2 regions of the Paenibacillus sp. P32E genome follow, and region 2 is predicted to be linked to the other one. Evidence: riboswitches for the same ligand, from Rfam matches in the RefSeq annotation. Region 2 holds a riboswitch; the other holds the start of a gene.
What was found. A riboswitch is a leader RNA that binds a small molecule or an ion and turns the genes downstream of it on or off. The one in region 2 is predicted to bind S-adenosylmethionine.
Positions count from the first base shown of each region.

Region 1: another riboswitch for S-adenosylmethionine. It lies ahead of metA (homoserine O-acetyltransferase MetA); the one in region 2 lies ahead of A3848_RS04905 (methionine ABC transporter ATP-binding protein).

Region 1 covers NZ_LVYY01000008.1:74,973-78,388, forward strand. The annotation lists gene A3848_RS09090 (aminotransferase class I/II-fold pyridoxal phosphate-dependent enzyme) at 1-619, opposite strand, end outside; gene metA (homoserine O-acetyltransferase MetA) at 766-1,695, opposite strand; SAM riboswitch class I at 1,783-1,921, opposite strand; gene corA (magnesium/cobalt transporter CorA) at 2,349-3,284, shown strand; gene A3848_RS09105 (1-phosphofructokinase family hexose kinase) at 3,356-3,416, opposite strand, start outside.
Region 2 covers NZ_LVYY01000003.1:209,156-212,571, reverse strand. The annotation lists gene A3848_RS04910 (methionine ABC transporter permease) at 1-418, opposite strand, end outside; gene A3848_RS04905 (methionine ABC transporter ATP-binding protein) at 418-1,434, opposite strand; SAM riboswitch class I at 1,533-1,675, opposite strand; gene A3848_RS04900 (Cthe_2314 family HEPN domain-containing protein) at 1,751-2,512, opposite strand; gene A3848_RS04895 (UbiD family decarboxylase) at 2,525-3,416, opposite strand, start outside.

The DNA.
Region 1 (3,416 bases), on a different contig from region 2:
CATCGTTATGCCCCCCCAAATATTTGGTTGCGCTATGAACGATGATATCCGCTCCCAGCTCCAGCGGCCGCTGGAAAAAGGGCGTCAACAGCGTATTATCGACAATGGTGAGCAGCCCATGACGGCGTGACCATGTACAGACCGCTTCGATATCCGTAATCATCATCAGCGGATTGGTAGGCGTTTCAATAAATACAGCCTTGGTATTCGGAAGCCGTGAAGCCTCCAGCCCGTCCAGATCATTCGTATCCACATAGGAAGCGCTGATGCCGTATTTGGAGAGAATCCGTTCAAGCAGACGGTAGGTTCCGCCATACAGGTCCAGCGAAACCACCAGATGGTCACCCTGTCCAAACAAGGCAAACACTGTCGTCAACGCCCCCATTCCAGAGCTGCAGGCAAAAGCCGCGTCGCCCGATTCCAGCTGTGCCGCAGCTTCTTCCAGCACCGAGCGGGTAGGATTCTTGGTACGGATATAATCAAACCCCGTGCTCTGCCCGAGTCTGGGGTGACGGAATGCCGTCGCGTTGTAAATCGGATAATTAACCGCTCCTGTAGCCGGGTCCTCCAGTGAACCTATCTGTGCCAATCTGCTCTCAATCCTCAGTTTCTCATCCATTGCTGCTGCCTCCTAAGTGTGATGTATGCGCAAATCTCTTCTATATATCAAGCAGAAATGGCTTCGCCGTCCTTCAAAGGATGGTACCATTTCAGTGAGAAATAGAAGGATAATCGATAAAGTGAAATATATAGAATCCTATATTTTTAGAATACTAAATAATCAGCCTGGTCTATATCGTAAGGGGTCTCCTGGTATACATAGTAATTGAGCCAATTAGCGAATAATAAGTTGGCATGGGCACGCCAGACAGCCGGCGGTGTGCGCTGCGGGTCATCCTGCGGATAGTAGTGCTTCGGAATGGCAATGTCCATCCCTTTGGCAATATCCCGGTCATACTCCCATTTTAACGAAAATGGATCATATTCAGAATGTCCGGTCACAAAAATTTGTTTTCCGTCAAGCGTTGAAACCAGATACACTCCAGCTTCCTCGGATTCGGCAAGAATCTGCAGCTCGGGATTCGCAAGAATATCTTCACGCGAGATATCCGTGTGCCGGGAATGCGGAACATGGAACACCTCATCAAAGCCGCGAAGCAGCTTCACGTTAGTATGGCTCACGGTGTGCGGAAAAACGCCAAAACATTTCTCGTCCAGATCAACCTTGCGTACGCCGAAGTGATGATACAGCCCGGCTTGTGCCGCCCAACAGATATGCATGGTCGAGGTCACATTGTGCTTGCTCCATTCAAATATAACCTTTAGCTCTTCCCAGTAGTTCACGTCTTCGAACTCCAGCTGCTCCACCGGAGCGCCGGTTACAATCAGCCCGTCAAAGCGGCGGTCACTGATCTCATCAAAGGTTTTGTAAAAACTCTTCAAATGTTCTGCCGAAGTGTTCTTCGAGGTATGGGAGCTCGGGTGCAGCAGCACAACATCTACCTGAAGCGGTGAATTCCCGACCAGACGCAGCAGCTGTGTCTCTGTGGTTTCCTTGGTAGGCATCAAATTCAGAATGGCGATTCGCAGCGGGCGGATGTCCTGGTGGAAGGCCTGGCTTTCATCCATTACAAAAATGTTTTCTCCGGACAAAACTTCTTTCGCCGGCAGACTGTCGGGAATTTTAATTGGCATATCAGTTTCCACTCCTTCATTGAGCTGAATATAAAAAAGACCTTTCTCGGGCGAGAAAGGTCATATATCTGTTAGTCATATGCGCCTCTCTCATCTGCCAGAGAACTTGTGCCAAGCAGCCTGAAAGGCTTACCTGCAAAAGCTTCCGCAAGAATTAGCACCGTGCGTTCACACGCCGGTTGCCGGGTTTCATCGGGCTAGTCCCTCCACCTGCTCTTGATAAGATTTAGCTGTATTCAATTGAGAAAAAGTCACATAACGTTAAATGCTTTTCTTAAAATTCACTTTAAATCATGAACCTCCTTTTCGTCAAGTCCATACAATGCTAATGGGTCCTTTACAGCCTCAAGAATTTAGCTTGAAAGACCTATACCCGGAGGTTATACTAGACAAGGGTTTCAAAGGCCCTACCTGACGAAAAGAAGAGGTGAGAGAAGAATGGAAGGCGACCCGAGTTCGCAGTTAAGCGTCCAGAAAGAGCAACCACACAGGATTAACATCAGCTTGCCGGCGGCGGGAGCATTTCTTCTTCATGCCCTCGAACTGTCATTTGGCCTCATGGATTGACCGTACCTCCGGCCAAGCTGATTTTTCCCTGTGCCTATATTAGCACAGACCCTGGAGAAGACTAGGGTCAAGAGGAGTGGAATCAGATGAAAATCCGGTTGGTAAACGCAGGAGTTTTTACCCCTGTGGATGACATTGAAGAAACATTGACTGTCCCCGCAGAGGGATTTTATTGGATTGATGCGGATGTTGAGGATCTGGAGCTGCTTCAGCCTTTGTATAATCTGCATGATTTAGCCGTGGAGGACTGCCTCAGTGAAGAGGATCAGCGCCCGAAGCTTGAAATTTACGAAAGCCATTATTTTATTGTAGTTAACAGCATCCGTTTTGATGATGAGGAGATTTTCCTCCGTGCACTCAACGTGTTTCTGGGCAGACATTTCATTATTACCGTGACCAAGCAAAAGATTCACGAGCTGCGCGTGCTGAAGCCCGTTCTGTGGGAGCAGGAAGTCAGCGAGCCGGACCGGTTCCTCTATCTGCTGATCGACCTTGTCGTAGACAACTTTTTCTCCGTCGGTGACCGGATTGAAGCGCGGATTGAGAAACTCGAAGAGGATATCCTGATGCACACCAAGAAATCGCATTTGAGCGAGATCATCGGTCTGCGGAGTGAAATTCTCTGGTTGAAGAAAATGCTGGGACCACAGAAGGAAGTTATCAACACACTTAACAAAAAAGACCTCCGCCTGATCGATGATCAGCTGCAGAAGTATTTTAGCGATATTTATGAAAATGCGGTCAAGATCTCTGAAACCTTTGAAACGTACCGCGATCTCATGGGGAACTTACGTGAAGCTTACCAATCCAGTATCGCCAACCGTGCCAATGAGATCATGAGAGTCTTCACCGCCATTACCACTATATTCATGCCGCTGACGGTCATCACCGGGATCTACGGGATGAACTTTGATAATATTCCTGAAATCCATACCCGGTACGGCTACTATGGAGTCATTGCCGTCATGGTTACACTTGGCTGCGGGATGCTGGTTATATTCCGTAAAAAGGAATGGCTATGAATCATACTGGACGAATAAGCAGGACGAAGGCCCCCTATACCGCATGGTAAGGAAGCCTTCGTCTTTTTGGTTTACTTTAGAGCTTCTGCATCTGCCGCCTCTATTTGCGCGAACAATCGTTCCGCATCTCCG
Region 2 (3,416 bases):
AGACGATTTGTCCGGTAGTAGCCCCCATCCCTTGCGCCGCTTCGATCACGCCCCGGTCCACCTCGCGTAGAGCCGTTTCCACCAGCCGGGCGAAAAACGGAGCAGCACCGATTACCAGCGCCGGAATGGTTCCCAGAACACCGATTGAAGTTCCCATGATGCTTTTGCTCAAAGGAATCAAGGCGACCATCAGGATAATGAAAGGCACGGAACGCAGGATATTCACCACGAAAGATAATACCGAGTAAACCAACCTGATAATATAGTTATTTGATCTTCCCCATAAATATAACACAATTCCGAGTGGTAAACCAAGAATAATTGTGAAAATTCCGGAATAAGCCAACATTCGTAGTGTAGCTATGCCCGCATCCAGCATTTCTTCCCAGTTAATTTCGTTAAAATTCAAATTCCCCATTAGCCGAACACCTCCACATCAAGACCTTGCGCTGTCAGTTCGGCAAGAGTTGCCTCAACCGCTTCCAAGCTGCCTTCAAAGCGAACCAGGAGCTGGCCGTATGGTACATCCTTGATCGTTGATATCGTTCCCTGAAGAATGGCAAAGTCCACACCCGTTCTCCGGACCACATGGGAGAGCGTGGATTCATAGGTCTTTTGTCCAAGGAATGTGATTTTGACGGATGTGCTGTACTGTCCATGTACTGCATCCAGCGCTACACGAAGCGGACCTTCATGCTGGTGTTCACTGCGGATAAAATCCTTCGTCACTTCATGCTGCGGCTTCAGGAATACCGTGGCTACCTCGCCTTGCTCGACTATTCCCCCGCCATGTATCACTGCAACCCGATCGCAAATACTCTGAATGACATGCATTTCATGGGTAATCAGCAAGATGGTCAGATGAAACTTCCGGTTGATGTCCAGCAGCAGCCGCAGGATTGAATCGGTCGTCTGAGGGTCCAGTGCCGAGGTAGCTTCATCGCATAGCAGCACATCGGGGTCACTGGCTAGGGCCCTCGCGACGCCAACCCGCTGCTTTTGCCCTCCCGATAGCTGGGCCGGGTATTTACGGCTGTGCTCTTCAAGACCTACGAGCGACAGCAGACCCAGAACCTTCTGTTCAATCTGTGCCTTGGGTGTTCCCGACAGCCGCAGCGGAAATGCAATGTTATCGTACACCGTCGCGGAAGACAGCAGATTAAAATGCTGAAAGATCATACCGATCTTGCGGCGCCGTTCCTGAAGCTGTCCTTGACTGAGTGAGGTCAATTCCACTCCGTCCACCCATACTTCGCCTTCCGTCGGGCGCTCCAGCAGGTTGATGCAGCGGATCAATGTACTTTTACCGGCACCCGAGTGGCCGATGACTCCAAAAATCTCCCCTTTTTGAATCGACAGGTTCAGTCCGGAGAGCGCCGTTGCAGCTTTGCTGCCTTTTCCGTATACCTTGGTCAAACCTTTCAGCTCTATCAAACCATTTGTCCTCCCCAAGTAACCCATATGAAAACCAAAAAGACCTCTTACGATCATTTGCAGATCGAAAGAGGCCCTGTGATTGTATTAACCATGCCTTCTCATCTGCCAACGACCGCAAACCAAGCGGCATTGTAGGAATTAGCACCATGACATTTGAAGAGAGCGACGAGTATCGCTTCACCTACAAATCGGTTGCCGGGCTTCATCGGGCCTATCCCTCCGCCGCTCTCGATAAGAGTTTATTATGAAATTAGTTCCCGCAACATGTAAGCTGCTAATGTAAGCTCAAGTATAGTAAGTTTAAGTTTTTTTGTCAAAGGGAACTTTTTACTGAGGAAGAAGGCCCGGGCTTTAGATTGGCGGCGATTTTACTCTTATGCCACTGCTCATTGCTGTATTTGAATGCTGCTGCCAAGGTCTTACATGCCATTTCAAGGCTCTGCTTCAAATCCTCAAGATGGCTATCCAGATCCTCCAAATGAATTCTGTCATGAAGTCCCTGATGCCGCTGCCACAGATCATCCTGCATTTCAGCATTCATGTAATGGATCTCGGCGTTACGGCGCTTGCGCAGATTCTCCAGCGGCTCCCGGTAGGAATGCTTAATTTCCTCCAGTTCATTAGCCAGTTCTGTATGCTGCTTAAGTAAATGAAACTGGCGAAGCACTGTAAAATAGGAGAAATGGGCTTTGACCTTGCTGGTGTTCAGATCGTACAGACTGTTGAGCACCGTACCCAGCTTGTCGAGCAGTGAAAACACACGAATGAAGCCATCTTTATAAAAATAAACATATCTCGCATATTCACCCTGCTCCATAGGGGACATATCATCCATGTAACCCGCTACAACGGATTTGCGGAAAAAGGCAGCCGCGAACCAGCTTTGCTCCAGCTCGTCCAGTGAAGAGATTAGACCGCGCGTCCAGATTTCAAGCTTGCGGTATTCGTGGTTACGGTCTTCATGCAGGTTCATGTCCTTGCGCAGCATGGATGCGAGCCTGGCCATATTGTCCATCGCTTCAGCCAGCACACCGCTGTTCTCACGGGGCGGCTCTCCGAGTAATATCCGCAGCATCCTGTAACCTCCTCAGTGTGGGAAATAGCTTTTCCAGTTGCGGTCAACCCGCTGAACAATATCCTCGCGCGGAATCAGCTCCTCCGGATACTCCCGTTTCATTCTGGCATCGATCACAAGGGGCAGCTTATAGCCGATATGATGGCGTTTGATCTCACATTCGGCGTATATATCACTGGCCGGATCGAACCTTGTGAACACCGTCCACAGAAAAGAGGTTTGAGTCCGTACTGTATCTGCGGCGTTATCCACCACTATCACGAGCGGCCAGGCCGTTTCCTGGGCTCGCAGAACAGCGACTAGCCGGGACGCAAGTTCAGGATCTTCTTCATAGGATGCACCGGAAACGGCTAAACATCCCCGGCAGTAAGGAATTGCCTGTGAGACACCTGAAATTAGTCCTTCTGTGTATGCATAAGGAAGCTCACGTACTGGACTTCCCACTCCTACCATTATAGCCTTGCTGCTATTGTTCAATGGATTCACCGGATGCCCTTGCTCATGCTGGGAGACATTGCTGTATACCATAAGATCCGAGGCGGGATTGAAGCGCTCCAGTACGTTCTCCAGCAGTCTCGGGAAATCGGTCAGCTCGACCGGCTCATCAGTCAGCAGCAGGAATTTGGTTAAGGACAGCTGGCCTTCCCCCAGAATCCGGTAGGCTGATACCATCGCTTCGTTAGGGTAGCTCTCTCTCACGACAGCAGACACCAGGGAATGCGGACCGCATTCCGAGTACTCCCACAGTGCTTTGACGGACGGCATTAGCAGCGGATACACCGGAGCCAGCAGCCGCTGTATGTACTCCCTGAGGTAGTAATCTTCCTGGTGTGGTTTGCCGACGATAGTTGCCGGATAGATGGCATCTTTCCGGTGCCAAATCCGCTGAACGTGCATGACCGGA